4 regions of the Pseudoalteromonas sp. G5_S1_54_S4 genome follow, and region 3 is predicted to be linked to each of the others. Evidence: predicted binding sites of a transcription regulator. Region 3 holds the regulator's gene; each other region holds the start of a gene.
The links. The regulator LexA, encoded in region 3, represses DNA repair genes until DNA is damaged. The targets are predictions, from matches to a motif close to TACTGTATNNNNATACAGTA.

Region 1 (2,209 bases), on a different contig from region 3:
AAACTTTTTCCCATTCGCTCGGAGTTATTTTGAATTAACGCGTTTGAGGCTTTAAGAATAGTGGCAGTCGAGCGGTAATTTTGCTCAAGGCGAATCGTCTCTGCGTCAAAATCGGTTAAAAAGCGTTTAATGTTTTCTATTTTTGCGCCACGCCAACCATAAATACTTTGGTCATCATCACCTACAATCATGATACTGCTGGTATCGCCCGCAAGTAATTTTAACCATGCATACTGAATGGTGTTGGTATCTTGAAACTCGTCTACGAGCATGTGCGCAAAGCGCTGCTGATAATGACGCAGCAAGGTTGGGTTGTTTTTAAGAACCTCATAGCTACGTAGTAATATTTCTGCAAAATCAACTAGGCCCGCTCTATCACAAGCTTCTTGATAGGCGGCGTAAACGCGCAGCATCATTTGCTCGTTAATATCGTATGCCTGAATATCTTTAGGGCGTAGAGCTTCGTCTTTTTTAGCGCTTATGTACCAACCAAACTGCTTTGCCGGCCATTTTTTATCATCAATATTCATCGATTTTAATAAGCGTTTGATCATACGAAGCTGATCGTCAGAGTCTAAAATTTGAAAGGCTTCTGGTAACTTTGCTTCACGGTGATGTGCACGCAAAATTCGGTGCGATAAACCATGGAAAGTACCAATCCACATACCGCCTACAGGGGCTTTTAATGTTTCTTCAACCCGCGAGCGCATTTCTTTAGCGGCTTTATTAGTAAAGGTTACCGCAAAAATACTGTAGGCAGAGGCTTGCTCTACTTGCATTAACCAGGCAATACGATGAACCAATACTCGAGTTTTACCTGAACCTGCTCCTGCTAATACCAGCATGTTTTGTAATGGCGCTGCAACGGCATCGCGTTGTTTATCATTTAAGCCATCGAGTAATTCTGAAACGTCCATCGTTACGCCTTTTTAATCAATAATGAGAGCAGTATAACAGGTGTTTTTGTTAGGCTAAATAAAATACTGTTTTTATAAACAGCTATTTATAAAATACGTATTTAAGTTGTTGAATAGTTAACAGTATAAACTGAGCAAGTAATTAAAATATCTATTTAAAATTGCTAATTTGACCTATTTTTGGCAAAAAATACTAAACTGATAAATTCGTAATAATTTAACTACATGATTTGTAAGCTTTAATAAATTGGCATAAAGTGTGTAAGTATAAATAATAAGTACAAATACAAAATTAATTAAACTACAGAGGTTAGTATGTCTCAACAAGGTTCTGGCGGTAACGTAATCGCAGCATTATGTAATATTTTTTTCCCCGGTTTAGGGCAGTTGGTGCAGGGCCGTATTTTAGCGGCACTTGTTTTTGCAATTCTGGTTTTTGGCGGTTATGCGCTATGGTTTTTAGTTGTTCCAGCCGTAATCGGTGCCGTGTTCCATTTATGGGCAATTATTGATGCTGCACGCTATCGCTCAGGCGGTTAGCTAAATTGATGATGCTAAATAGCGCCTTATGGCGCTATTTTTGTATCTGGCTTTCATTATTCATAGCTGATTAGGTTATAATCTGTTGTATTAGCAGTACTGGAATAAAGTTATGGAATACCAATTCATTCGCGATCCTATTAGTGGGTTAAGAATTAAAATTAGCAGCGAGCACGCGATTATAGGCCGCTGGTTAAATGAAGAAATAGGTAAAGATAAAGTGGCGATGGTGCAGGCACTTATTAGCTCTGTGAGTTCAAGCTTTGAGCCGGTAACACTTAAAGGCCAAGAAATTGATCTAATTCTGTCTAAAGATGAAGCGTTATTTGAAGCGCATGCGCTGCATCAAGATAACGAAGATATATTAGCCTACCAAGATGATGAACTCATGCTTGAAGAGAATGATTTAAGCAGTGGTTGTGGTTTTGAAGACTTTGTTGACCTGATCAACTCGTGGCATGAGTTTTCGGCTGGTCGTTAAGTTATATTATCTGTATTATTACCCTAATTATAAATCCAACAGTGGAACCAATATGTCTGCGAATTTAAACAAACTAGTTGTTATGCTAGAAATGCAAAATGCCATGAATACCAAAGTACATGAGCAATGGTTTAGTCAAGGCTTTGAGTGGTATAGAGCTATTTGGGTTGAATGTGCAGAAATGCTGGATCATTACGGTTGGAAATGGTGGAAAAAACAAACGCCAGATACTGAACAAGTAATTTTAGAGCTGGTTGATATTTTTCATTTT
Region 2 (2,209 bases), on a different contig from region 3:
AATGTATCTGTTTTTAAGGCTTGCGGGTAAATATCAAACTCATTGCAGGGTGGGGTTGGGGTTTCAATAAAAAGTTCCTGCCAAAAAACCAGCGCAAATAAGCTTTGCCACAAGGTATTCTCAGTATAAAAAACGTGTTTACCTTGGCGAGTGTAGTGATCACTTACACCTAACTCAACATCGCCACGGTAAAGTTCATCAACTTCTATAATACAGCGTGTACTGGCTAACATTTCACTAAGCCGTGAGCGTGTTTGCTTGTTAAATTTGCGCATTAAAAAGTCATCCGCAAAGTACAGTAACTCATCGGTGAGTGGATTTTCTATAATTTTCTCAAGTTGCGCCTTTACCCATTCTTTATTGCCTAAACGGTATTGCTCTCTTATTTGAATTTCTAGTGCGTGCGCATCGTCTTCGCAAGCATTAAGTACATCAAACGCAAGTGTTGGGTTAGTTGCTTTTAGTTGCTTATAAAGTATAACCAGTAACTTGTTTTTTAACTCTTGTGCAATAACCCCCAACGCTACTTCATTTATTAGCTGCTTTGCTAGTACCTCTCTTTCATTGTCATCTTTTGTATTTTTAAGCGTTAGTCGCAAACGGTTTAATGCATAGTTAGACTGCGCTTCCTCTATTGAATCAAAGCGCGACAAGCTTTCACTATGCTCTTGCCTAACAGGTGTTACGCCTAAATCTCGCAGTACAAATCGATTTTGATGATTAATATCGCCTGCACTGAGCCTGCCGATATATAAAAATTCAAAATACTCGTAATACTCTTCTCTATTATTTATCACGTACTGATTATATAAGTGTGCAAGACACTCTGGCTTAGATTCAAAGAATGAACTAGCTATTTCAACTAAGTTACTTTTAGCAGCGCTTTTTTTAAATAATGGTGGTTGTTCTTGCTTTTCTAGCAGCTCTATTAAGGCCGGTTTTGTTAGGTGACTTAGTAGTTGCCTATGATCTTTATTAGAGGGTTCTACAATTAACTTTGCCGCTTTTAATTTAAAAAGTGCTTGGTATGGCGAACTAATTTCTTCGTAGTTTAATGATTGGGTTTGAACTAAATAAGGCTTACGAGAATAAATGCGCGCCAACATACACTGGCTCTGCTCGTCGAGCGTATTTATTTTACTAATAAATGAAATATGCTTTTGCTCGAGTAAATGCATGCATTTCTCGCTCACAAACGTTAATAGCTCTCTAAAATGTGCCAAATAATATTTCGCTGGTAACTCTTTTTTCATAAAACCGCCCACACTGTATATAAAAACAGTATCTAGTATCTCGTTATTTTTATCAACCCAATAAATTTTTATGCATACGTATTACTATTGAAATATCTTTTTTAGCGTGATCACTCTGTGCTAAGGTTGCCAGCAAATTTAGTGCTACTTTAACTTCATTACACATAATAAAAATTAGGATTGAACAACATGACGACACAGCATGCAACTAAAGGTGAGCATAGCGCACAGACTAAGTGCTCGCTTTTATATGTTATTTTTATATCGGCCATTGCCGCTATTGGTGGCTTTTTATTTGGTTTCGATTCGGGCGTTATAAACGGCACCGTATCGGCATTAGGTAATACATTTAACTCAAGCAGTGTTGCAACTGGTTTTAATGTTGCATCTGTATTATTAGGTTGTGCGCTGGGGGCTTTAGCTGCTGGCCCATTAGCTGACAAATTTGGCCGTCGCGCTATTATGATTGTCACTGCCATTATATTTGCAGTCAGCGCTTTTGGCTCTGGGGTTGCCGATAGTTCTGCTGAGTTTATTTTTTACCGCTTATTTGGCGGATTAGGCATAGGGGCAGCCTCTGTTTTAGCACCTGCTTATATTGCAGAAGTAGCACCAGCAAGTTTACGTGGTCGTTTAGCGACATTACAACAACTCGCTATCGTACTTGGTTTATTCGCAGCCTTTTTAAGTAATTACCTAATTGCTAACGCCGCTGGCGGTGCCGAAGGTATTTTAATGTTAGATTTAGCCGCATGGCGCTGGATGTTTTGGGCTGAACTTGTTCCTGCAGGGTTATTTTTAATTGGCGTACTTTTTATTCCTGAGTCACCGCGTTACCTAGTCGCACAAGGTAAACTTAAACACGCTAAAACTGTATTTAATAAAATCTCAAATGACGATGCTGATACGCAAATCAATGACGTGAAGCAGTCTCTGCAAAGTGATAAAAAACCAAG
Region 3 (2,209 bases):
GCCATAACAATTAATATGACAAAAGGGATCGCAGTCCACAGTATTTCTACTTTGGTGCTTTCATGGAATTGGGCAGGGACAGCCCCTTTAGATTTGCGATGATGAATGAGTGCCCAAAACATAATGGCAAACACGATCACCCCAATCACACAACATATTAAAAAAATAGTCATGTGCAGTTGGTATACATTATTACTTATATCGGTTACGCCTTTACGCATATTATATTGGCTATTAGCAAGCACATTCTGCGAAAAAACAAACAATATAAGCCACAAGGAAGAACTCAGCTTACCCATGTGACGGCTCCTTTGATGCTATTGCTGACGCAAAGCGAAGAGGCATACGGCTTAAACGCCTATTCGTTATTTTTATTTTTTATAAGGGTGCTGGATTTAGTAAATGTGTGTTCTCAAAACGACTAAGCTGTGAGTTATTTTTATTCCAGCTCTTTAATAACTAGTTAAAAAATAAACAATAAGCAAGGTGAGTATGAAAAATAAACAAGGTGTATTTTTTAAAATGCGCAGCTAAAAAAATAGCAACTAGTCAGGCAATTAATCTAAGAGTCAGGTTTAGTAAGGGGTGTATTGAAATTACAGGATAGAAATATAAAAAATTGTTAACTTAAAAAAGCAGAGTAAATTTGTTTATTTATAAAGCATTTAGTGATTTTATTTATGATAGGAGAAGCACTTAACAACATATAGTCATACATTTGATAAGTTAGACATTGTGCTGCTAACAAACCCAGCGCCTAATCACTATTAAGCGCTAAATTATGCTTTAATACTACATCCAGTCAGCGTTACGAATAACACCTACCGCTAAGCCTTCAATATTGAACGACTCATTTTCTAAATCGACCTCAATAGCTGAAAACTCATCATTTTCAGCATGTAAGAGTACTTTTCTGCCCGCTTTTTCTAAACGCTTCACGGTTACATCGTCGTCAACACGGGCAACAATAACTTGTCCATTTTCGGCAACTTGGGTTTTATGCACAGCAAGTAAATCACCATCCATAATACCAATGTCTTTCATACTCATACCGTTAACACGCAATAAAAAATCGGCCGCAGGTTTAAACATTAAAGGGTCAATTTTACAGTGGCTTTCTACATGCTGTTGCGCCAATATTGGCTCACCGGCAGCAACCCTGCCAATTAAAGGCAAGCCCAACTGCTCTGGCTCCTCTTCTTCAACAAGCTGAATGCCCCGACTCGCGCCTGGCTTCATTTTAATAACACCTTTTTTGGCCAGTGCTTTTAAGTGTTCTTCTGCAGCATTCGCACTTTTAAAACCCAGTGTTTGTGCAATTTCGGCACGTGTAGGAGGCATACCAGTGTCTTTAATAAACACTTTAATGAGTTCGAGTATTTGCGCTTGGCGTTTCGTTAATGGTCGCATACAACTGGTTTTCCATACAGTACAATTAACTGTGAGTATATACAGTTATTTAAAAATCGCAAATATAAATTAATGCCTTATATGCCGTTATCATCAAACAATAACCTACTTTAAAAGCAGGGTGATAAATGTAATTATTAGCAACGCATTATCATATTAATAAATTTTAATTCTCAATTACATATCCAAGGAGCTAGCATGAGTATTTGGCATCAACCGATTACATTAGAGTTTTGTAAGCAATTAGATCAAGGTATTACAGGCCAAGGGACACTCATGAAAACCATGGGAATAGAGATCAGTGAAATTGGTGATGACTACTTAGTGGCAACTATGCCGGCAATTCCAGAGCATCATAACCCTATGGGTATCGTTCATGGTGGTGCAAATGTGGTGCTTGCTGAAACAGTAGCAAGTTATGCCGCTAATTTTGTGGTTGATTTCAATCGATTTTATTGTGTTGGCCAAGAAATCAGTGCAAGTCATTTAAAGGCATCACGCAATGGCACATTAACGGCCACAGCGAGAGCTTATCATATCGGCAAGCGCAGCTCGGTTTGGGATATTAAAATAACCAATAGCCGCAATGAGCTTTGCTGCGTATCACGTATGACCGCAGCCGTAGTAGAGCGAAAAGGCTAGTAAGTCAATTAACCAAGGTTGAAATTAAATTACTTTTCGAAAGGGTAAATAGTAATTTCTACGCCTGCACCAATTGCAGATATACGTAACAAGGTATCTGCATGTAAGGCTTGGTTAAAGCATTTTGGCGAAGTGCCAGACTCAAAACCCATATCGA
Region 4 (2,209 bases), on a different contig from region 3:
CAAGCGATGCACCTAATGCCTTTTTGGTTAATATTACGCAAAATGAGCTGGATCCGGTAAATGAATACTTAGCACAAAAAGGCATTCAGGTGTCGGAGTTTTACCCGACTATTCGTGGTCGCGTAAATGCCGTCAACGGTGAAGCGGTTGCGCGTGAAGTGTCATTGCAAGATAACGAGAAAAAAGACGAAGAAGCCCGCTCAGGCATTGGCCGCGAGCTTAACTTAACTTGGCTTAACGAGGTCCCTTCGCAAAATGACATTATCGATGGTCAGTGGTTTGGCGATGACGCCGTTGCCGAGGCCTCACTGGAAGAGTCAATGATGCAGCGCCTCGATGTTAAACTAGGCGATACTCTTACATTTTTAATTGGTGCACAGTCGTTTGATGCTAAAATAACCAGTGTGCGAAAAGTAAATTGGGCCACCCTCAAGCCTAACTTTTTTATTATTTTAAGCCCAGATGTACTTAGCAGCTTTCCGGCCACCTATATTTCATCAGTACGTATTGAGCCTGAGCAAAAGCGCGATTTTAGCCAGCTATTGCGAGCATACCCTACTATTACAGCGATTGATGTAGACAACTTTGTTAAACAAATTCAATCGACTATTGAGCAAGTGTCGTTAGCTATTGGCTTTGTACTGGCTATTGTGGTGTTGTGTGGCGCGTTGGTACTTATATCGCAGGTGCAAGCAAGCTTAGGTGAGCGGATGCAAGAAATTGTGATACTGCGTACTTTGGGCGCTAAAAGCCGATTAATCAAAAATGCCACCTTGTATGAGTTTTTATTACTGGGCGGTTTAGCCGGACTGGTGGCTGCATTTTTCAGCGATATTGCGTTATTGATTGTTCAGCAGCAAATGTTTGATTTAGCGGGTAAGCTGCATCCTAATATTTGGATTATAGGCCCCGTTGCTGGCGGCGTGTTTGTAGCAGGGTTAGGCTATTTTATGATTGCCCGTACGCTTAAACAAAATACCCAAGGCTTAGTACGCGCATTGGCGTAAACTTTCCAGCCAAATAGCGTTTAAATGCCTACTTTTTAAGTAGGCATTTTTGTTTTTGCTTTGTACTGGTAATTTATACAGTGCTCTGGCATTATTAGCACTATTAATAAATAACAATAATGAGAGTGCTGTTTGGCCATAATTTTAGGGATCGATCCGGGCTCGCGTTTAACGGGTTACGGTGTGGTTGCGCATCAAGGTGCCAAGTTTACATACTTAGGCAGTGGCTGTATTAAATTAGCCGATCATGACTTTCCCACCCGACTTAAAATGATTTACCAGGGCATTACGCAACTTATAGAGCAATTTTCGCCTGAAACATTTGCTATAGAAAAAGTATTTATGGCGCATAACCCTGATTCTGCTTTAAAGCTAGGTCAAGCCCGTGGTGCTGCGATTGTCGGTGCCTCTATGGCCGACTTACCGGTTTTTGAATACTCAGCACGGCAAATAAAGCAAGCCGTTGTGGGTAACGGTGGGGCAGATAAATCGCAAGTTCAACATATGGTTAAAAACATACTTAAACTGCCAGGTACGCCGCAAGCCGATGCGGCGGATGCGCTTGCAATTGCAATTTGCCATGCCCACTCTGAACAAAATTTAATAAAACTAGCGGGTAGCGCAAGCAAAACCGTTAGAGGACGTCTAAGGAAATAACAATGATAGGTCGCTTAAACGGCGTGTTAGTTGAAAAACAGCCCCCAGAAATACTATTAGAAGTGAGCGGCGTTGGCTACGAAGTACAAATGCCAATGACCTGTTTTTACGATTTGCCTAAAGTAGGCGACAACGCCATTGTGTACACTCATTTTGTAGTACGCGAAGACGCACAGTTATTGTTTGGCTTTAATAATAAAACCGAACGTGCGTTATTTAGAGAGCTGTTAAAAGCCAATGGAGTAGGGCCTAAACTAGGCTTAGCTATTTTGTCGGGCATGTCGGCGCAGCAGTTTGTAAGTTGTGTAAATAATGAAGATGCCACTGCCTTGGTTAAACTACCAGGGGTGGGCAAAAAGACCGCAGAGCGCTTAGTGCTCGAAATGAAAGACAGATTAAAAAATTGGGGTAATGACTTATTTACCCCATTTAGCGATAGCGCCGTAATAGAGCCTGCGAGCGATGCAACTATAGCCAATAATGCGGCCGATGATGCGGTTTCGGCGTTAGTGGCGCTCGGTTATAAATTGCCACAAGCGCAAAAA

Region 1: uvrD (DNA helicase II) is a predicted target of LexA. The motif match lies at 982-1,001, and genes of this name have one in related genera.
Region 2: ACTRWE_RS09860 (exonuclease domain-containing protein) is a predicted target of LexA. The motif match lies at 1,265-1,284, and genes of this name have one in related genera.
Region 4: ruvC (crossover junction endodeoxyribonuclease RuvC) is a predicted target of LexA. The motif match lies at 1,071-1,090, and genes of this name have one in related genera.

What each region holds. Positions count from the first base shown of each region.
Region 1 covers NZ_JBQKUL010000014.1:69,028-71,236, reverse strand. The annotation lists gene uvrD (DNA helicase II) at 1-917, opposite strand, end outside; gene ACTRWE_RS07780 (hypothetical protein) at 1,233-1,457, shown strand; gene ACTRWE_RS07775 (YacL family protein) at 1,570-1,938, shown strand; gene ACTRWE_RS07770 (dUTP diphosphatase) at 1,991-2,209, shown strand, end outside.
Region 2 covers NZ_JBQKUL010000021.1:45,102-47,310, forward strand. The annotation lists gene ACTRWE_RS09860 (exonuclease domain-containing protein) at 1-1,253, opposite strand, end outside; gene ACTRWE_RS09865 (sugar porter family MFS transporter) at 1,443-2,209, shown strand, end outside.
Region 3 covers NZ_JBQKUL010000003.1:65,710-67,918, forward strand. The annotation lists gene coxB (cytochrome c oxidase subunit II) at 1-299, opposite strand, end outside; gene lexA (transcriptional repressor LexA) at 793-1,410, opposite strand; gene ACTRWE_RS02200 (PaaI family thioesterase) at 1,609-2,052, shown strand; gene ACTRWE_RS02205 (hypothetical protein) at 2,082-2,209, opposite strand, start outside.
Region 4 covers NZ_JBQKUL010000061.1:7,120-9,328, reverse strand. The annotation lists gene ACTRWE_RS17185 (ABC transporter permease) at 1-1,007, shown strand, start outside; gene ruvC (crossover junction endodeoxyribonuclease RuvC) at 1,140-1,664, shown strand; gene ruvA (Holliday junction branch migration protein RuvA) at 1,667-2,209, shown strand, end outside.